DNA from 3 places in the Cedecea neteri genome. Region 2 is predicted to be linked to each of the others. Evidence: predicted binding sites of a transcription regulator. Region 2 holds the regulator's gene; each other region holds the start of a gene.

Region 1 (7,371 bases), 620 kb from region 2:
TCTTCGTAGCGTTTCAGCACCGCAGTTGCCAGATAAAGCTGGCTCAGCACATCACCCAGGCGAGCAGAAATACGCTCCCGGCGCTTCAGGCTACCGCCCAGCACGGCCATGGAGACATCCGACAGCAGCGCCAGGTTTGCGCTCAGGCGGTTGATGTACTGGTAGTAGCGTTTAGTTGCATCGCGGGTTGGCGTGCTGCTGCCGAGGCCGTTGGTCAGGCCCAGCCACAGGCTGCGCATTTTGTTGCTGCCCACGTGGCCGATGTGTTTGAACAGCAGCTTATCGAAGGCATTCACATCGTTATTCTGCGCCGCGGCCATCTCTTCCAGCACGTACGGATGGCAGCGAATTGCGCCCTGGCCGAAGATGATCATGCTGCGGGTCAGAATGTTGGCGCCTTCAACGGTGATGGCGATCGGCGCGCCCTGGTAAGCACGGGCCACGAAGTTAGTGTCACCGAGCATGATGCCTTTCCCGCCGACGATATCCATCGCATCAAGAATGGCGCGCTGGCCGCGGTGGGTACAGTGGTACTTAACAATCGCAGACAGCACGGCAGGTTTTTCACCAAGTACGATGCCGTAGGTAATTAGAGAAGCTGCAGCATCCATGACATAGGCGTTACCGGCGATACGTGCCAGCGGCTCTTCAATACCTTCCATTTTGCCGATAGAGATTTTGAACTGACGGCGGATGTGGGCATAAGCGCCCGTTGCCATTGCCACGGACTTCAGGCCGCCAGTGGCGTTAGACGGCAGCGTAATCCCACGGCCTACGGACAGGCACTCAACCAGCATACGCCAGCCCTGACCGGCCATTTTTGGGCCGCCGATAATAAAGTCGATAGGGACAAAGATGTCTTTCCCACGGGTTGGGCCGTTCTGGAACGGCACGTTCAGCGGGAAGTGACGCTTGCCGATTTCCACGCCTGGCGTATGGGTTGGGATCAGTGCGCAGGTAATGCCGAGGTCTTCTTCGCCGCCGAGCAGGCGGTTCGGGTCAGACAGTTTAAACGCCAGGCCCAGCACGGTAGCGATAGGGGCGAGCGTGATATAGCGTTTGTTCCAGGTCAGGCGCATACCGAGCACCTGTTCGCCCTGCCATTCCCCCATGCACACCACGCCGCTATCAGGGATAGCACCGGCATCGGAACCGGCTTCCGGGCTGGTCAGTGCGAAACAAGGAATTTCCAGACCGCGCGCCAGGCGTGGCAGGTAGTGATCTTTTTGCTCTTCGGTGCCGTAGTGCTGTAGCAGTTCGCCCGGACCTAAAGAGTTAGGCACGCCGACGGTAATCGCCAGGATCCCGGAAACGCCGGACAGTTTTTGCAGCACGCGAGCCTGAGCATAGGCGGAAAACTCGAGGCCGCCGTACTCTTTCTTGATGATCATCGCGAAGAAGCGATGCTCTTTCAGATAGGCCCACAGTTCAGGAGGCAGGTCGGCCAGTTCGTGGGTGATCTGGAAGTCGTTCGCCATGCGGCAGGCTTCTTCCACCGGGCCATCCAGGAACGCTTGTTCTTCTGCGGTCAGCTTTGGCTGCGGGTAGTTATGCAGTTTCTGCCAGTCCGGCTTGCCGCGGAACAGATCGCCTTCCCACCAGGTCGTCCCGGCGTCGATAGCTTCTTTTTCGGTACGGGACATTGGCGGCATGACTTTGCGGAAGCCACGGAAGATCGGGGCAGAGATCAGCGATTTACGCAGCGGTGTGACCAGCAGCGGCACCAGAATTAGCGCCAGCGGAACCAGCACCCAGAAAGACCAGATGCCAGCGAAGCCCAGCGCGGCGGTCCACGCGAGCAGAAGCACGCTGCTAAGCAGCAGATTTGCCTGGTGATAGAAGAGCACACCCAGCAGAACAACGGTAAGGACAATGCTTAAAATCAACATAAAGAAAGCTCCCTTGCTTGTAGGAGGTCTGACCACTTGTGATGTATTGGTTGTAGTGGATGTTGCTTTATTTAGCAATGTGTTTACAAAATAATTACAACCTTGCTCACATTGTTGCCGCACTTCCGGGGAAAACCCCGGCTTAACACGCGGGGTTACGCTTCTCGCTTTCGGCGCTATCCGGTACACTGCGGGATGTGAAATTCACTCAAACCTCAAGGACCTCCTCATGTACCAGGATCTTATTCGTAGTGAGCTAAATGAAGCGGCGGAAACGCTAACTAACTTCCTTAAGGATGAAGCCAACATTCATGCCATCCAGCGCGCAGCAGTGCTGCTGGCAGACAGTTTCAAAGCGGGCGGCAAAGTACTGTCCTGCGGGAACGGTGGCTCACACTGCGATGCTATGCACTTTGCGGAAGAGTTAACCGGTCGCTATCGTGAGAACCGCCCGGGCTATCCGGCGATCGCGATCTCTGACGTGAGCCACATTTCCTGCGTCAGCAACGATTTTGGCTACGACTATGTCTTCTCTCGCTACGTTGAAGCCGTTGGCCGTGAAGGCGACGTGCTGCTGGGGATCTCCACGTCCGGCAACTCCGGCAACGTCATCAAAGCGATTGAAGCTGCCCGCGCGAAAGGCATGAAAGTCATTACCCTGACCGGCAAAGACGGCGGCAAAATGGCCGGTACGGCTGATATCGAAATTCGTGTGCCGCACTTCGGCTATGCGGACCGCATTCAGGAAATTCACATTAAAGTGATCCACATCCTGATTCAGTTAATCGAAAAAGAAATGGTTAAAGCTTAGCCCGTAATGTCCTCTGCTCCTCCCGGGGCAGGGGACATTCGTTGTGGGAGAGAAGAGATGTGCGAACTGCTCGGGATGAGTGCCAACGTACCGACGGATATCTGTTTTAGTTTTACCGGACTGGTGCAGCGCGGAGGCGGAACAGGCCCCCATAAAGACGGCTGGGGTATTACCTTCTACGAAGGGAAAGGCTGTCGCACTTTTAAAGATCCGCAGCCGAGCTTTAACTCGCCCATCGCCCGCCTCGTCCAGGAATACCCGATTAAATCCTGCTCGGTGGTGGCGCACATTCGCCAGGCGAACCGCGGCAAAGTGGCGCTGGAAAATACCCATCCATTCACCCGTGAACTCTGGGGCCGCAACTGGACCTATGCCCATAACGGGCAGCTAAAGGGCCATCGCACGCTGGAGACGGGGACGTTCCGCCCGATTGGCGAAACGGACAGCGAGCAGGCGTTCTGCTGGCTGCTGCACAAACTCACGCAGCGTTACCCGCGCACGCCGGGCAATATGGAAGCGGTGTTCCGCTACATTACTGAACTGGGTGCAGAGCTTAGAGAGAAGGGCGTGTTTAACATGCTGCTGTCGGACGGGCGCTACGTGATGGCGTTTTGCTCGACGAACCTGTTCTGGATCACCCGCAGAGCGCCATTCGGCGTCGCTAAACTGCTGGATCAGGACGTGGAAATTGATTTTCAGGAAGAGACCACACCGAACGATGTGGTCACGGTCATCGCGACTCAGCCGCTGACCGCCAACGAAACCTGGCACAAAATTGAGCCAGGCAAGTCGGCGTTATTTTGCCTCGGTGAGCTTATAGTTTGAAGCCAGCTGCGGCTGAACTGGCGTCATCACGGCAGGTTTGCTGATGACGTAGTTCCCGCTGACCACGGCCACGCCCGGTGGCTGATGGTTGGCCGCGAAGTAGTCATAGCCTGGTTTCAGCTCTTTCCAGAAGTTGATGTAGGTGGAGTACTTGTGGCGTTCCATATTGGCGTCGGTCATGCGGAACGGGAAGATACTGACCTGCACGCGCGGCTGGCCAAACACCAAAGCCCCGGTCACAAACTGGAAGATTTCGTCGATGCCGGAGTCGGTCATGGCATAGCAGCCAATCGACACGCAGGCGCCGTGAATCATCAGGTATTTACCTTCATAGCCGTGAGCGCGGTCAAATTCATTCGGGAAGCCGATATTAATGGCTTTATAGAAGCGGCTGTCCGGTTTTAACTGACTGCGATCAACGCTGTAAAAACCTTCCGGGCTTTTAAAATCGCCCTGACGCTGTTTTGGTCCCAGGCCGCCGGAATAGTTACAGATGCGGTAGCTGTTGAGAAGCTGATACTGCTCGCCCATCTTCACCCACAGTTCCAGGGTGCGTTCTTCTTTAAAGATTTGAATATAAACCGGGGAGCCCATTAGCTGCTGTCTGCTATCTTTGCCGACAGGGGCGGCGACACCGCTGCTATTCAGCAGGCTGGCGAAAGAGAAAAACGGCATAGAGAGCATCGCAATAATCAGTGCGATCTTACGCATACTGCTTGATTCCTTGATAAAGCTGAAACTAACAGCCAGGACGGCTAAAGGGACCCGAAATCAGAAAATTCTGTACAGGATTGCGCTCACATTAGCATCGTGGCTAATTTTCGCAAGCGCCAGACGCGGGCGTTTACACATTTTATTGGAATCAATTGGAGTTTTTGCGGTGTGTCACTTTATGCCCATGGTGACGCCGCTCGCCAGGTTGTTCATCGTCTACCTGAGACGATTTCCTCATTTTGAAAAATAGCTGTATACTTATCCAGTGTTGTTTTTCTGGTTGAGTGGATATGCGCAAAATTATTCATGTCGATATGGACTGCTTTTTTGCCGCCGTTGAGATGCGTGATAATCCGGCCCTGCGCGATATTCCGCTCGCTATTGGCGGCAGCGCCCAGCGGCGCGGCGTGATCAGCACGGCGAACTACCCAGCCAGAAAATACGGCGTGCGCAGCGCGATGTCGACCGCGATGGCGCTAAAACTCTGCCCGCATCTCACTCTGCTGCCGGGGCGGTTTGAGGCCTATAAAGAAGCCTCTAACCATATCCGCGAAATCTTCTCCCGCTATACCTCGCGCATCGAACCTTTGTCGCTGGATGAAGCCTATCTGGACGTCACCGACAGCGAGCACTGCCAGGGATCGGCCACGTTGATAGCCCGCGAAATTCGCCAGGCGATTGCCGACGAAATAAACCTGACTGCCTCAGCCGGTATTGCGCCGATAAAGTTTCTGGCAAAGATAGCTTCTGACCTCAATAAACCCAACGGCCAGTATGTGATTACGCCCGAACAGGTACCGGACTTTTTAGCGACGCTCACGCTCGGGAAAATTCCCGGCGTGGGCAAAGTCACCGCGGCAAAACTGGAAACTCTCGGTCTGAGAACCTGCGCCGACGTGCAAAATGCTGACCTGGCGATGTTGTTAAAACGCTTTGGGAAATTTGGCCGGGTGCTGTGGGAGCGCAGCCAGGGTATTGATGAACGCGAGATCAGTAACGATCGCCAGAGAAAGTCGGTGGGGGTAGAGCGGACGCTGGCGGAAGACATTCATGAATGGCCAGAATGCGAAGAGATTATTGAACGTCTGTACCCGGAGCTTGAGAGGCGCCTGGCCAAAGAGCGGGCCGACCTGCGCATTGCCCGGCAAGGCATCAAGCTGAAGTTTAATGACTTTCAGCTGACGACCCAGGAGCACGTCTGGCCGAAGCTGAACAAAGAAGACCTGATCGCTACGGCCCGTAAAACATGGGAAGAGCGGCGGGGAGGGCGCGGCGTCCGGCTGGTGGGGCTGCATGTGACCCTGCTCGACCCACAGCTGGAGAGGCAGTTGCTGCTGGGGTTGTGAACAAGATCCTCATCCCGGCCTTCTCCGTGGAAGGGAGAAGGGGAAAAACAGCGTTATCGCTGAAAGTGAGGCTGACAAAGAAAGTACCCTCTCTATTTGAGAGAAAGCGTCAGTGAGCAAGAGGCAAGTAAGGCAAACAAAGAAAATCCCCTCTCCCTTATAGGGAGAGGGTTAGGGCGAGGGTAAAACTTACTTCGCCGGAATCGCCTTCAGCAACTCCGTCAGCAGCGTCCAGTACTGGCCAACGCTCTCAATATGCACCTGCTCGTCCGGGGAATGTGGGCCGGTAATGGTTGGCCCGATGGACACCATGTCCATCTCCGGGTACGGCTTTTTGAACAGGCCGCATTCCAGACCCGCGTGGATAACCATGATGTTCGGCGTCTGGTTGAACAGCTTCTGGTAAGTCTCGCGCACCAGAGCCATCACCGGAGACTTAGCGTCCGGCTGCCAGCCAGGATAGCTGCCTTTCGCCACGGTTTTAGCCCCGGCCAGTTCACCCAGGGACTCCAGCACGCTAACCACGTAGTCTTTACCGGAATCGATCAGGGAACGAATCAGGCAGATAATTTCTGCGCTGTCGTCACTCATGGTCACGACGCCTGCGTTCAGGGAAGTCTCAACCACGCCTTTCACTTCATCAGAGTTACGAATCACGCCGTTTGGCGTCGCGTTCAGCAGATGCAGGAAGGTATTGCGAGCTTTCGTGGTCAGCGCCTGTTTGTCAGACGTTGTGGCTTCCACCAGCACGGTAATGTTCTTCTCGACCGCGGACAGTTCGTTTTTCAGAACGGCCAGGTAGTCGTTAGCCGCAGACTTCAGCTCGGCCGCTTTCGCCGCAGGCACGGCCAGCGTGGCAAAGGCTTCGCGCGGAATGGCGTTACGCAGGGTACCACCGTTCAGATCGAGCAGACGTGCGTCCAGTTCCGCTGCGTGAGCCAGCAGGAAGCGAGCCAGCAGCTTGTTGGCGTTGCCCAGGCCCAAGTGAATATCTGCGCCAGAGTGGCCGCCTTTCAGCCCTTTGATGGTCAGCTTGAAGGTGTCAAACCCGGCTGGAACCGCTTCACGCTGCAGCGGCAGCGTAGTGATGAAGTCGATCCCGCCCGCGCAGCCCATGTAGATCTCACCTTCCGTTTCGGAGTCGGTGTTGATCAGGATATCGGCCTGCATCCAGCCTGCCTGCAGGCCAAATGCGCCGTCCATCCCGGCTTCTTCGGTCATGGTCAGCAGCACTTCCAGCGGGCCGTGCGCCACACTATCGTCTGCCAGCACCGCCAGCGCGGACGCCATACCGATGCCGTTGTCTGCGCCCAGAGTGGTGCCGCGTGCTTTTACCCACTCACCGTCGATGTACGGCTGGATAGGATCTTTAGTGAAGTCGTGAACGGTGTCGTTGTTTTTCTGTGGCACCATGTCGAGGTGCGCCTGAAGCGCCACAGGTTTGCGGTTTTCCATGCCCGGCGTAGCAGGCTTGCGAATCAGGATATTCCCCACCTGGTCACGTTCGACGTGCAGGCCTTTTTCTTTTGCCCAGGACAGGATGTGTTCCGCCAGCGCTTCTTCATGATAGGACGGATGCGGAATAGAACAGATTTTGGCAAAAATATCCCACAGCGGCTGTGGCGATAATTGAGACAATTCAGACACGTTGAGTCTCCCTGGAGTCGTTTTTTTGGCTGACCGGTTACGTTTTTAGCCGGGTTCAGATACACCACAAGCACGGCTTGCGCGATGTTCTGAGAATACCACTTTCTTTTGTTGCGTGAAGGCTGAATACGAGCAAAAT
Region 2 (7,371 bases):
ACCACAACTTCGCAAAACGTGTTAGCTCAGGCTGAAAAGCTCTGCCTGCAACGCAATGTACGCCTGACGCCACAGCGTCTCGAGGTTTTGCGCCTTATGGCCGAGCAAACCGGGGCCATCAGCGCCTACGACCTGCTGGATCTCCTGCGCGTTAGCGAGCCACAGGCTAAGCCTCCAACGGTTTATCGCGCGCTGGATTTTCTGCTGGAGCAAGGTTTTGTGCACCGTGTGGAATCCAACAACAGTTACGTGCTGTGTAATTTTATCGATCATCCAACCCACTCTTCTGCCATGTTTATCTGCGACAGATGTGGGGCAGTGAAAGAGCAGGCCGCTCAGGGTGTAGAAGATATTATGCAGAAACTGGCGTCCAAAATGGGGTTTGCCCTGCGCCATAACGTGATTGAAGCCCACGGACTGTGTGCTGATTGTTCGGAAGTTGAAGCCTGTAGCCACCACGGCGCCTGCGACCACGATCATTCAGTGCAGCCGAAGAAAAAGCGTTAAGAGGGAGTGGTACGTCCTTGTACCCGGGCAGGATTGGTCTTACTGAGTAGCACATTTGAGGGTCCGCCAGGTTACCAGCGGTATTTGCTCCCGGACTCCCAGTCCTTCACTTCTTTCTCTGCCTGGTCTTTGGCGTAGCCGTAGCGTTCCTGGATTTTACCTACCAGCTGGTCACGCTTCCCTTCGATGACGGTCATATCGTCATCGGTCAGCTTACCCCATTTCTCTTTGATCGTACCTTTGAACTGCTTCCAGTTACCGCCGATTTCGTCCTTATTCATCGTCATCTCCTCATCGTTCGGTTTAGATTTTGCATCCAGGCTGCAGGATGCTGACTTTCTGGAACACACCCACTGTCTGCTGGATGTAAAGGTAATTGTAGACAAGGATTCTGAGTTAAATTTAAAACTCAGAATCTTTAACCATTCTTAAAAACGATGACATGCTGATTCCTCGCCTTAAAAACGAGAAATCAGCACGATAGAAGATGGGTTAACGAAGGCCTGGAAGCAGGATCAGTGGCCGCCCGAAGTAGCGAACCAGGTGTTATTGCGCCAGTGGCGTCGCCAGATGACGCCAAGCGACAGGCCACGCAAGGCTAAAAACACCGCCAGCGACAGCCACAGAGCGTGGTTGCCCCACAAAGGCAGAGTAAGCATCGTCACGCCAAAGCCCAACGCCGCAACCGCCATGCTGTTTCGCATTTCGGCCCCCCGCGTCGCGCCGATAAACATACCGTCCAGCAGGTAGCACCAAACGCCCACGACCGGCAAAATAACCTGCCAGGCGAGGTAATGATTTGCCAGAACACGAAGCTCCGGCAGGGAAGTGAGCAGCGCGACAATTTGCTCCCCGGCAAAGGCATAAATTGCGGCAAACGCTAGCGCAACCAGCCCCGCCTGCCTGCACGCGGCCCCCCAAACCTCGAGCAACTGCCCACGGTTACGCGCCCCGTAGGCCTGCCCTGAATGGGCTTCCACGGCGTAAGCAAAGCCGTCCAGCGCATAAGCGGTAAAGGTCAACAGCGTCATCAGCACGGCGTTAACGGCGACAATTTCGCTGCCGAGACGCGCTCCAAAAATGGTGATGGAAGCAAAGCAAATTTGCAGCAGCAGCGAACGCAGCATAATGTCGCGGTTAAGCGCCAGCAGCTTGCGTAAATCCCCCTGCCAGGCCGTCTTAAGACGAGCCCAGCTAATACCCCGCAGCTTCAGTACCTTCCGCACCATCACCAGGCCGATAATAAACGTGGCATATTCGGACACCGCCGTGGCCAACGCCGCCCCCTGCACGTTCATGTGCAGCCCCATCACCAGCCAGAGGTCGAGCACGATATTAATCAAATTGCCGACGACCAGCAGAATGACCGGCGCCCGCGCATACTGCACGCCAAGCAACCAGCCTAACAGCACGAGGTTAGCCAGCGATGCCGGGGCGCTCAGCCAGCGGATCTCCAGGAACCGCCTTGCCTGATACAGCACCTCGTCATTGCCGCCAACAACGTGCAGCGCAAGGTTGATCAGTGGATAACGCAGGACCACGATAGCCAGCCCGGCTATCAGCGCCAGCATCAGGGGTTGAACCAGCGCGCGCGCCAGCCGCTGCGGATCGTTCGCACCAAAAGCCTGCGCCGTTAACCCGGTGGTGCTCATGCGCAGAAAAAGCAGCAGCATAAAGAGGAAACTGGTCGCCGTGGCGCCGATAGCCACCCCGCCGAGATAAGTCGGGCTATCAAGATGACCAATGACCGCCGTATCGACCAGGCCCAGCAGCGGCACGGTAATGTTGGAAAAAATCATCGGCAGCGCAAGCCGCCACAGCGCACCATCCGTTGACGAAAAGAATCGCATGGGAATGATCCAGGGGAAAATTGAGAGGTGTTTAAGGCAGGTGGTACGGCAGATTTACCGCACCACCGGAAGAGGTGTTACAGCCATTCGCCGTTGCGGATCACCCCGACGGCCAGGCCTTCAATGCTAAAATTCTGCTCGCGAAGATCGACCACGATAGGCTGGAACTCGCTGTTTTCCGGCAGCAGGTGCACGGTGTTACCCTGCTTTTTCAGGCGTTTCACGGTCACTTCATCGTCGATACGCGCGACAACGACCTGGCCGTTGCGCACGTCCTGAGTTTTGTGTACCGCTAATAAATCACCGTCCATGATGCCGATATCTTTCATCGACATGCCGCTGACGCGCAGCAGGAAGTCGGCATTCGGCTTGAACAGAGAAGGGTCAACCTGGTAGTGGCCTTCGATGTGCTGTTGCGCCAGCAGCGGCTCACCGGCGGCAACGCGGCCCACCAGCGGCAGGCCACTTTCTTCTTCAACCAGCAGACGAATACCGCGTGATGCACCAGAAACAATCTCGATGGCACCTTTACGTGCCAGCGCTTTAAGATGCTCTTCCGCTGCGTTTGGAGAACGGAACCCCAGACGTTGTGCAATTTCGGCGCGCGTAGGTGGCATGCCGGTCTGGTTGATATGATCCCGAATGAGATCAAACACCTCTTGCTGCCTGGTAGTTAGTGCTTTCATTCCGCCCCCTGGGTGTTTATACAGTTATGCTGTGAGTATATACAGCCCCGGGCGATTTTGAAACCACAAATTAAGCAAAAAACCAGCGACTTAAACTATTCTGGAAGGGCTATCGCAAATGTGACCAAAGCAAGGTGGCCCAGGTCGCAACCGCAAGGATAATCGCTATCAATACGGCGGCTGAACCCATATCTTTGGCTCGCCCTGAAAGCTCGTGGTACTCGGTGCCGACACGGTCAACCAGCGCTTCAATGGCGCTGTTGAGGATTTCGACAATCATCACCAAAACAACCGAGCCAATCAGTAAAATACGCGTGATGGGGTCCACGTCCAGCCAGCAGGCGATGATGATAGCGATGACCGCAGCCACGCCCTCCTGACGAAAGGCGGCTTCGTTGATCCAGGCCGCACGGAGCCCTTTCCACGAGTAGCCTGCAGCCTTAATAATGCGGGTGATGCCAGTGGTATTATTCGCCATTCAAGGAAACCTTTTTAAAGATTGAGCGTCAATGCTCATTGAGTCTAAATCGCAGCGCCACAGAAATTCCCCAGAGTTTCTGATATCCTTGCGGCGCATTTGCATTATTAACCTGAGGCTTTACATCATTTATGTCAGGCTGGCCAAGAATTTACTACAAATTACTGAATTTACCATTAAGCGTTCTGGTAAAGAGCAAGTCTATCCCGGCGGATCCGCAAACCGAACTCGGTCTGGACCCTTCACGCCCCATCATGTACGTCCTGCCCTACAATTCTAAGGCAGACTTACTGACGCTGCGTGCCCAATGTCTGGATCACGACCTGCCCGACCCGCTGGAACCTCTGGAAATTGACGGCGTACTGCTGCCGCGCTACGTGTTTATCCACGGCGGGCCGCGCGTCTTTACCTATTACACGCCAAAAGAAGAGTCGGTAAAACTGTTCCACGATTATCTGGATCTGCACCGCAGCAATCCCGATCTCGATGTACAGATGGTGCCGGTTTCCGTGATGTTCGGCCGCTCGCCAGGGCGCGAAAAAGGCGAAATCAACCCGCCTTTACGCACGCTGAACGGCGTCCAGAAATTCTTTGCAGTTTCCTGGCTGGGTCGCGATAGCTTCGTGCGTTTCTCGCCGCCAGTGTCGCTTCGCCGCATGGCAACCGAACACGGTACGGACAAGATTATCGCCCAAAAACTGGCTCGCGTGGCGCGCACTCACTTTGCCCGCCAGCGCCTGGCTGCCGTTGGCCCGCGCCTGCCGGTTCGCCAGGACCTCTTCAACAAGCTGCTGGCATCAAAAGCCATTGCCCGCGCGGTAGAAGATGAAGCCCGCAGCAAGAAAATCTCCCACGAAAAAGCGCAGCAAAACGCCGTCGCTCTGATGGAAGAAATCGCCGCGAACTTCTCCTACGAAGCCGTACGTCTGACAGACCGCGTGTTAGGATTAACCTGGAACCGCCTCTATCAGGGCATTAACGTGCACAACGCCGAGCGTGTGCGCCAGCTTGCCCATGACGGCCACGAAATCGTCTATGTGCCCTGCCACCGCAGCCACATGGATTATCTGCTGCTTTCCTACGTGCTTTATCACCAGGGGCTGGTTCCGCCGCACATCGCCGCCGGGATCAACCTGAACTTCTGGCCAGCCGGCCCGATTTTCCGCCGCCTGGGCGCGTTCTTTATTCGCCGTACCTTCAAGGGCAACAAGCTTTACTCCACGGTGTTCCGCGAATACCTGGGCGAGCTGTTCAGCCGCGGCTATTCCGTTGAGTATTTTGTAGAGGGTGGCCGTTCCCGTACCGGCCGCTTGCTGGATCCTAAGACCGGCACGCTGTCGATGACGATTCAGGCCATGCTGCGCGGCGGCACCCGCCCGATCACTCTGGTGCCGATCTACATCGGTTACGAGCACGTCATGGAAGTGGGCACTTACGCGAAAGAGCTGCGCGGTGCGACCAAAGAAAAAGAGAGCTTCATGCAGATGGTGCGCGGCCTGAGTAAGCTGCGCAACCTCGGCCAGGGTTACGTTAACTTCGGTGAACCGCTGCCGCTGATGACCTACCTGAACCAGCATGTGCCGGAATGGAAAGACTCTATCGATCCGATAGAAGCAATTCGCCCGGCCTGGCTGACGCCAACGGTGAACGATATCGCCGCCGATCTGATGGTGCGCATCAACAACGCAGGGGCCGCTAACGCCATGAACCTGTGCTGTACCGCGCTGCTTGCTTCACGCCAGCGCTCGCTGACCCGTGAACAGCTCACCGAACAGCTCGACTGCTACCTCAACCTGCTGCGTAACGTGCCGTATTCCCCGGATGCCACCGCACCAACGGTTTCCGCCAATGCGCTGATCGACCACGCACTGCAGATGAACAAGTTCGAGGTGGAGAAAGACACCATCGGTGACATCATCATTCTGCCGCGCGAGCAGGCCGTGTTGATGACCTATTATCGCAACAACATCATGCACATGCTGGTGTTGCCGTCGCTGATGGCGTCCATCATCACTCAGCATCGCCACATCGCGCGCGCAGAGCTGCTGCGTCAGATAGAAGTCATTTATCCGATGCTGAAAGCCGAGCTGTTCCTGCGTTGGGAAAAGAGCGAGCTGGGCAGAGAAATTGATGCGCTGATCGCCGAGATGGAGCGTCAGGGTCTGGTCATGGTTGTCGGTGACGAAGTGCAGATCAACCCTCACCGCTCACGCACTCTGCAGCTTTTGGCGGCGGGCGTGCGCGAGACAGTGCAGCGGTATGCCATCACCTTCTGGCAGCTGAGCGCTAACCCGTCGATCAACCGCGGGACGCTGGAGCGCGAAAGCCGCACGGTGGCACAGCGCCTGTCCGTTCTGCACGGCATTAACGCCCCGGAATTCTTTGATAAAGCAGTCTTTACCTCGCTGGTCCTTACCCTGCGCGATGAAGGCTATATCAGCGATACCGGTGATGCGGACGCCACCGAAACCATCAAGGTTTACCAGATGCTAGCGGACCTTGTGACCTCGGACGTACGTCTGACGATTGAGAGTTCCGCTTCCCAGGACGCGGTTTCTTAATTCTGCGGAAACGAAAAAGGCGGGTAATTAACCCGCCTTTTTTATTGCCTGAAGACTGACTCAGAAATGCAGATAGCTCAACGCCAGGCCCAGGAACAGCACCAGCCCGACATAGTTATTGTTCATAAACGCTTTAAAGCAGCCTTCACGCTCGCGTTTGGCAATCAGCTTCTGCTGATGCACAAACAGCCCGCCCGCCAGCAAAATTGACCAGTAGAACGTGCCACCCAGCCCGTTTAGCCAGCCCACAACGCCCATCAACAGCATAGTGGCGATTTGCAGCAGGCCGATAATCAGCTTATCGTTGCGGCCAAACAGGATCGCCGTCGACTTAATCCCAATCTTCAGGTCGTCGTCGCGGTCGACCATCGCATACTGCGTGTCGTACGCCACGGTCCAGCAAATATTGGCGAGGAACATCAGCCAGCAGCTTAACGGCACCGATTCGCTGGCGGCAGCAAATGCCATGGGAATGGACCAGCCAAAAGCGGCACCCAGCACCACCTGAGGCAGATGGGTGTAGCGCTTCATAAACGGATACACCCACGCCAGCGCCAGCCCGGCCACGGACAGCAGGATCGTCATGGTGTTGAGCGTCAGCACCAGCAGGAAAGCCAGGCCCACCAGTACCGCAAACAGGATCTTCGCTTCTTTCTCAGAAACTGCGCCGCTGGGAAGCGGACGCTGCGCGGTACGCTTAACGTGGCCGTCAAATTTGCGGTCGGCATAATCGTTCACCACGCAGCCCGCGGCGCGCATCAGCCAGACGCCGGCGATAAAAACAACCAGATTCAGCAGCGAAGGTAAGCCCGGCGTTGCCACCCACAGCGCCCACAGCGTTGGCCAGAGCAGCAACAAAGCGCCAATAGGCTTATCGGTTCGCATCAGCCGGTGATAAGCCAGCAGTTTTCCCTGCTTAAGACTCCACTCCATTATTTTTCCTCTTCATACAGCGGAGACGCCGGCAGGAACAGTTCTGTCAGCAACAAAGGCTTACCGGACAGTCTCAGCCGCGAACGCCGTCCCCACAGTTCGGCGCTGCGGCCAATCTCAATATAGTCACGCGTCAGGGTTGATGAACTAAAAAGGTAGCGCCCGAGCGGCGTGTCGCCAAGCTTTTGCAGCGCCAGTTCAGGGCCATCAAGCGTGCTTTCCGGCACCACCGTGCGGCCCAGTAGCCAGGGTTCGTCATCCCCGCAGAGGATAATTTCCCGCAGCCAGTAACGCTCAGAGGCGGGTAATAAATCGGCTTCGGGCAAATCATTGCCAGCAGGGACAAAACCTTCACG
Region 3 (7,371 bases), 2.3 Mb from region 2:
AAATCACCGTGGCCGAAGAAGTGGGCATTGAAGGCCGCTGGGGTTACTTCGATCAGGCCGGGCAGATGCGCGACATGATTCAAAACCACCTGCTGCAGATCCTGTGCATGATTGCCATGTCTCCGCCGTCTGACTTGACCGCGGACCACATTCGCGATGAGAAAGTGAAGGTTCTGCAGTCGCTGCGCCGCATTGACCGCACTAACGTGCGTGACAAAACCGTGCGCGGCCAGTACACCGCAGGCTTTGCGCAGGGCAAGAAAGTGCCTGGTTACCTGGAAGAAGAGGGGGCGAACAAATCCAGCGCCACCGAAACCTTCGTGGCTATCCGCGTAGATATCGACAACTGGCGTTGGGCCGGCGTGCCGTTCTACCTGCGTACCGGTAAACGTCTGCCAACCAAATGTTCTGAAGTCGTGGTTTACTTCAAAAACCCTGCGCTGAATCTGTTTAAAGATTCCTGGCAGGAATTGCCGCAGAACAAACTGACTATTCGTCTGCAGCCGGATGAAGGCGTGGATATTCAGATCCTGAACAAAGTTCCGGGCCTGGAGCACAAGCATAACCTGCAGACCACCAAGCTGGATCTGAGCTACTCCGAGACCTTCAATGAGTCTCACCTGGCGGATGCCTATGAACGCCTGCTGCTGGAAACCATGCGGGGCATTCAGGCGCTGTTTGTACGTCGTGATGAAGTAGAAGAGGCGTGGAAATGGGTTGACTCCATTACCGAAGCCTGGGCTGCAGATAACGATGCGCCGAAACCTTACCAGGCTGGAACCTGGGGGCCGGTGGCTTCCGTAGCAATGATTACCCGTGACGGGCACTCCTGGAACGAATTTGAATAACAGGCTGTGAACATGACCGGTAAAAAATTGCTAACAAATGGCCTTCATTTTACCGGTAACATGATCTAACACAGAAGTGGCATAGTTTTTTATGAATAATAGCCCCGCGTGGATTCACCCGCGGGGCTTTTTTATTTACACTAGCTGAAGCGTTTTTGCTCCCGACATCAAGTCTGATGGGCTACAAAGTTACTTTTATCAGCCCCGAACATGACGATATCAATGCGGGAGAACAGCCACTTTCTGAGGAACTTCTATGCATCCAAATTTGTTACGGGTAACATCGCGTATTATCGAACGCTCCCGCCCAACTCGCGAAGCCTACCTGGCACGCATTGAGAAAGCCCGGAGCAACACGGTTCACCGCTCGGAACTTGCCTGCGGTAACCTCGCGCATGGTTTCGCTGCCTGCCAGCCGGACGATAAGGCGGCGCTGAAAAGCATGTTGCGTAACAATATTGCGATCATCACGTCCTACAACGACATGCTCTCCGCCCATCAGCCGTATGAACATTATCCAGAGCAAATCCGCAAGGCGCTGCATTCTGTGGGCGCAGTGGGGCAGGTTGCAGGCGGTGTTCCGGCGATGTGTGACGGGGTGACTCAGGGCCAGGACGGCATGGAACTTTCGCTGTTGAGCCGCGAAGTGATTGCCATGTCTACCGCCGTTGGCCTTTCACATAACATGTTTGACGGCGCGCTCTATCTTGGCGTGTGCGACAAAATCGTGCCGGGGCTGACGATGGCCGCGCTGTCGTTCGGTCATTTACCTGCGCTCTTTGTGCCATCAGGCCCAATGGCTAGCGGCTTACCTAACAAAGAAAAAGTCCGCATTCGCCAGCTTTATGCGGAAGGTAAAGTTGACCGTCTTGCGCTGCTGGAAGCGGAAGCTGCCTCTTATCACGCGCCGGGGACCTGTACCTTCTACGGCACGGCGAACACCAACCAGATGGTGGTTGAGTTTATGGGCATGCAGCTGCCTGGTTCTTCGTTTGTTCAGCCTGATGCTGAGTTGCGTCACGCGCTGACGGACGCAGCGGCGCGCCAGGTCACTCGCCTGACCGGCAACGGCAACGAATGGATGCCTCTCGGGAAAATGATCGACGAGAAAGTGGTGGTGAACGGCATTGTTGCACTGCTGGCTACCGGCGGCTCGACTAACCACACAATGCACCTTGTTGCGATGGCTCGCGCTGCCGGGATCATTATTAACTGGGACGACTTCTCCGAGATCTCTGAAATTGTGCCGCTGCTGGCGCGCCTCTACCCGAATGGCCCCGCCGACATTAACCACTTCCAGGCGGCGGGCGGTGTGCCGGTGCTGATGCGTGAGCTGCTGAAAGGTGGCCTGCTGCACGAAGACGTTAACACCGTGGCCGGTTTTGGCCTGCATCACTACACCATGGAGCCGTGGCTCGATAATGGTCAGCTTGCCTGGCGTGAAGGCGCGAGCCAGCCGTTGGATAGCGACGTTATTGCCACGATGGAAAAACCGTTCTCCCGCCACGGTGGAACCAAAGTGCTGAGCGGGAATCTGGGCCGGGCGGTGATGAAAACCTCTGCGGTGCCGGTAGATAACCAGGTGATTGAAGCGCCGGCGGTTATTTTTGAAAGCCAGCATGACGTATTACCCGCCTTTGAAGCCGGCCAACTGGACCGCGATTGCGTTGTTGTCGTCCGCCATCAGGGGCCAAAAGCGAACGGCATGCCAGAATTGCATAAACTTATGCCGCCGCTTGGAGTATTATTGGACCGCTGTTTCAAAATTGCTCTGGTGACAGATGGAAGACTGTCCGGTGCCTCAGGGAAGGTGCCTTCCGCAATCCATGTTACCCCGGAAGCGTATGACGGCGGGCTGCTGGCGAAGGTGCAGGATGGCGACATTATTCGCGTCAATGGCCAAACGGGCGAGCTAACGTTGCTGGTCGATGAAGCCGTACTTGCGGCGCGCACTGCTTATCACCCGGATCTCAGCGCTGAGCGCGTAGGGACCGGTCGGGAGTTATTCGGCGCATTGCGCGAACAGCTTTCTGGCGCTGAACAAGGCGCAACCTGCATTAAATTTTAAACCCGCGGCAGCACTGCCCGGAACAGATTAAAAGTGGCTAAGAGGCGCTCAGATGAAAAATTGGAAAACTACAGCAGAACAGATCCTGAAAACCGGTCCGGTTGTGCCGGTTATTGTTGTTAACAAGCTGGAGCATGCGGTGCCGATGGCGAAAGCGCTGGTGGCCGGTGGCGTCCGCGTGCTGGAAGTCACGCTGCGTACAGCTTGTGCTATCGATGCCATTCGTGCGATTGCGAAAGAAGTGCCTGAAGCTATCATCGGCGCGGGTACCGTGCTGAACCCACAGCAGCTTGCGGAAGTGACTGAAGCGGGCGCGCAGTTCGCCATCAGCCCGGGCCTGACCGAGCCGCTGCTGAAAGCCGCGACCGAAGGCACTATTCCGTTGATCCCAGGCATCAGCACCGTTTCAGAACTGATGCTGGGGATGGACTACGGCCTGAAAGAGTTCAAATTCTTCCCGGCTGAAGCCAACGGCGGCACTAAAGCGCTGCAGGCCATTGCAGGGCCATTCTCTCAGGTGCGTTTCTGCCCAACCGGGGGGATCTCCCCGGCTAACTACCGCGATTACCTGGCGCTGAAAAGCGTGCTGTGCATCGGTGGTTCCTGGCTGGTTCCGGCCGATGCGCTGGAAGCGGGCGACTACGACCGTATCACTAAGCTTGCCCGCGAAGCGGTGGAAGGCGCTAAGCAGTAAGCCATAAAAAAGCCCGCAGTACGCGGGCCCAATGATTCAATCGCTCTCACTTGAGGGCGATTTTTTATCCTTCAACTTTCACCTGAGCGGCTGACGTCACGGCCCTTGTTACTGCCTCATCGACGCTGTTACCGGTTGCCAGCGCCACGCCCATACGGCGTTTACCCGCAATCTCCGGCTTACCAAACAGGCGAACCTGTAAACCACCGCCCAGCGCCGCGCCTACATTGCTGAACTTAACGTTGTCGCTATGCAGCTCTGGCAGGATCACCGCCGATGCGGCAGGGCCATACTGACGAATTTCGCCGACAGGCAGGCCGAGGAAGGCGCGAACGTGCAGTGCAAACTCAGACAGATCCTGAGAAATCAACGTCACCATGCCGGTGTCGTGCGGGCGAGGGGAGACTTCACTGAAAATCACCTCATCGCCGCAGACAAACAGCTCAACGCCGAACAGGCCGTGGCCGCCCAGAGCGGTAACCACTTTTTCAGCAATCTCTTTCGATTTTGCCAGCGCGATGTCGCTCATCTGCTGTGGCTGCCAGGATTCACGGTAGTCGCCATCCTCCTGACGGTGGCCGATAGGCGCGCAGAAATGCACGCCGTCAACGGCGCTGATGGTTAGCAGGGTGATTTCAAAATCAAAATTGACTACGCCTTCGACGATGACGCGGCCTTTCCCGGCCCGCCCGCCCAACTGGGCGTATTCCCAGGCTTTTGCCAACTGGTCGGCCGTGCGGATGAAGCTCTGGCCTTTGCCGGAGGAACTCATCACCGGTTTAACAATGCACGGCAAACCAATTTCCTGCACGGCCTGGTGGAAAGCGGCTTCACTGTCGGCGAAGCGGTAGCTGGAAGTGGGCAGTTCGAGTTCTTCTGCGGCCAGGCGGCGGATCCCTTCGCGGTTCATGGTGAGTTTGGTGGCGCGGGCGCACGGCACCACTCGCTGACCCTGGGCTTCAAGCTCCAGCAGGGCATCGGTGGCAATGGCTTCAATTTCAGGAACGATAAAATCGGGCATTTCGGCGGCGACAAGCGCTTTTAGCGCCGTGGCATCCAGCATGTTGATGACGTGGCTGCGGTGTGCGACGTGCATTGCCGGCGCATTTGCGTAGCGATCGACGGCGATAACTTCTACCCCGAGGCGCTGGCATTCAATGGCCACTTCTTTACCCAATTCACCGGAACCCAGCAGCATAACTCGCGTAGCTGCCGGGCGCAGAGCGGTTCCCAACGTTGACATGTGATTTAGCCTTAACAAAGAAAAAGACCGCTGCAGTATAAACGAAAACGTTTGCGTTGGCAGCGGCTTTCCGGCTTGTGTGATAAAATGAATGGCGATATACTGGATAAATAAACAGGTAAAACGGAGCTGCAAAATGGCGGTCGAGATTAAATATGTTGTAGTGAGAGAGGGACAAGAAAAAATGGCCTTTGCCAGTAAAAAGGATGCTGACGCTTACGACAAAATGCTGGATCTGGCTGAAGTCCTCGGCGACTGGCTGCAGCAAAGCCCGATTGCGCTGGATGAAGGGCAGAGCGACACCCTGGCGATGTGGATGGCGGAAAACAAGGATCTGCTGGCGGGCGTGCTGAAAAACGGCAAGCTGCCAGAGCCTGAAGTAAGCCAGTCTGAGCCAGACGCGGAGTCCTCAGCGCTTGAACAATCGCCAGCGGCAGAAGACAACGTCAGCGAGCACCCTGGACGCAAGCGCACCAAAGCCGCGTAATACGGTTCTGCGGTAAGCGCCGGGCAGCCGGCGCGATTCTTTTCCCATCTTTAGCGCTGTCCGACGTTTCTTGACGTCCTGTGGCCTACTCTCGACGAGTTAAGTCAACAGAGGATCTCCGTCATGAATAACTGGTTACAGCAGCTTCAGTCGCTCCTGGGGCAATCTAATTCCCCTCAATCTTCACAGCCTGCAGCCGGTCATGGTCCTGAAGGGATCGGTAAACTTCTGGTGCCGGGGGCGCTGGGTGGATTAGCCGGGTTACTGCTGGCGAGCAAATCTTCCCGCAAACTGTTAACAAAATACGGCACCAGTGCGCTTCTGGTCGGCGGCGGTGCCGTGGCGGGGAGCGTGTTATGGAACAAATACAAGGAGCGGGTTCGTCAGAACCAGCCCGCTTCCGCAGGCGGGAGCGAGCCGCACTCGTCGGTTGATGTTCGTACCGAAAGATTAATCACTGCGCTGGTTTTTGCGGCGAAAAGCGACGGCCATATTGATGCAAAAGAGCGTCAGTTTATTGAGCAACAGCTGCGTGAAGTCGGCATCGACGGCGAAGGCAAAGCGCTTGTCGAACGAGCTATCGACAGGCCTTTAGATCCTCACCAGCTCGCGCAAGGCGTGAGAAACGAGGAAGAAGCGCTCGAGCTTTATTACCTAAGCTGCACGGCTATCGATATCGATCACTTTATGGAACGTAGCTATTTAAACGCCCTGGGTGATGCACTAAACATCCCGCCGGATGTCCGCTCCGGCATTGAGCAAGACATTCAGCAGCAAAAACAGCCGCTCCCGGTTTAATCCTCCTGCCATTACTTTGTGCCGGGTCTGTCCCGGCATTTTCTTTTATCTTTCATGTTCCGCTTGCAAGCCCGGCTGAATTTGCCACCCTTACGGGGTGTTAAACGGAAAATGATGAAAGTGATGCCGCCAAAAGCCAAAAAAGTTCCTCACGCTATGACGTTGCATGGCGATACCCGCACGGATAACTATTACTGGCTGCGGGATGATGACCGCACCGATCCCGAAGTGCTGAAATACCTGGAGCAGGAAAACGATTACGGTAAAACGATCATGGAGAGCCAGCGCGCGCTGCAGGATCAGCTGCTCAAAGAGATGATCGCTCGCGTTCCACCTCGCGATGTTTCCGCCCCTTATGTGAAGAACGGCTATCGCTACCGTCAGGTTTATGACAAAGGGAATGAGTACGCGATTTATCAGCGGCAATCCGCGGTCAGAGAAGAGTGGGGCGAGTGGGACGTTTTGCTGGATGCCAACCAGCGTGCAGCCCATAGCGAGTTCTACACCATGGGCGGGTTTGCCATTACGCCGGACAATGCCGTGATGGCCCTGGCGGAGGACTATCTCTCCCGCCGTCAGTTCGGTATTCGCCTGCGTAATTTGAAAACCGGGAACTGGTATCCGGAGTTGCTGAATAACGTCTCGACCAGTTTTGTTTGGGCAAATGATTCCGTCACGCTTTACTACGTGCGCAAGCATCCGAAAACCTTACTGCCTTATCAGGTCTGGCGGCACACGCTGGGCCACCCGGTGGCCGATGACCAACTGGTGTATGAAGAAAAAGATGACGCTTTTTACGTCAGCGTGCATAAAACAACCTCCCAGCATTTTGTTGTCATTCATCTTGCCAGCGCGACGACGAGTGAGGCTTTGTTACTGGATGCCGAACTGGCGGACGCCGAGCCGCAAGTCTTTGCCCCGCGCCGGAAAGATCATGAGTACACGGTCGATCACTACCAGCATGGGTTCTACATTCGTTCCAACAAAGACGGTAAAAACTTCGGACTCTACCGCAGCGCCGTGCGGGACGAAAAACAATGGGAAACGCTGATTGCCGCACGGGAACAGGTCATGCTTGAAGACTTTACGCTGTTCCGCGACTGGCTGGTGGTTGCCGAGCGCCAGCAGGGATTGACCAGCCTGCGCCAGATTAATCGCCATACGCGTGAGTCTACGGGCATCGCTTTTGACGATCCGGCCTATGTCACCTGGCTTGGCTATAATCCTGAGCCG

What was found. The regulator LexA, encoded in region 2, represses DNA repair genes until DNA is damaged. The targets are predictions, from matches to a motif close to TNCTGTATGTACATACAGNA.
Region 1: dinB (DNA polymerase IV) is a predicted target of LexA. The motif match lies at 4,488-4,507, and genes of this name have one in related genera.
Region 3: LH86_RS17725 (YebG family protein) is a predicted target of LexA. The motif match lies at 4,954-4,973, and genes of this name have one in related genera.

Annotation. Positions count from the first base shown of each region.
Region 1 covers NZ_CP009459.1:2,020,073-2,027,443, forward strand. Annotated here, with positions in the region: gene fadE (acyl-CoA dehydrogenase FadE) at 1-1,889, opposite strand, end outside; gene lpcA (D-sedoheptulose 7-phosphate isomerase) at 2,119-2,700, shown strand; gene LH86_RS09550 (class II glutamine amidotransferase) at 2,758-3,525, shown strand; gene dpaA (peptidoglycan meso-diaminopimelic acid protein amidase) at 3,496-4,236, opposite strand; gene dinB (DNA polymerase IV) at 4,530-5,585, shown strand; gene pepD (beta-Ala-His dipeptidase) at 5,775-7,232, opposite strand.
Region 2 covers NZ_CP009459.1:1,395,855-1,403,225, reverse strand. Annotated here, with positions in the region: gene zur (zinc uptake transcriptional repressor Zur) at 1-507, shown strand, start outside; gene LH86_RS06570 (CsbD family protein) at 579-788, opposite strand; gene dinF (MATE family efflux transporter DinF) at 1,023-2,357, opposite strand; gene lexA (transcriptional repressor LexA) at 2,435-3,043, opposite strand; gene LH86_RS06555 (diacylglycerol kinase) at 3,153-3,521, opposite strand; gene plsB (glycerol-3-phosphate 1-O-acyltransferase PlsB) at 3,653-6,082, shown strand; gene ubiA (4-hydroxybenzoate octaprenyltransferase) at 6,143-7,015, opposite strand; gene ubiC (chorismate lyase) at 7,015-7,371, opposite strand, start outside.
Region 3 covers NZ_CP009459.1:3,798,436-3,805,806, reverse strand. Annotated here, with positions in the region: gene zwf (glucose-6-phosphate dehydrogenase) at 1-848, shown strand, start outside; gene edd (phosphogluconate dehydratase) at 1,105-2,916, shown strand; gene kdgA (bifunctional 4-hydroxy-2-oxoglutarate aldolase/2-dehydro-3-deoxy-phosphogluconate aldolase) at 2,969-3,610, shown strand; gene purT (formate-dependent phosphoribosylglycinamide formyltransferase) at 3,675-4,853, opposite strand; gene LH86_RS17725 (YebG family protein) at 4,990-5,340, shown strand; gene LH86_RS17720 (tellurite resistance TerB family protein) at 5,464-6,138, shown strand; gene ptrB (oligopeptidase B) at 6,262-7,371, shown strand, end outside.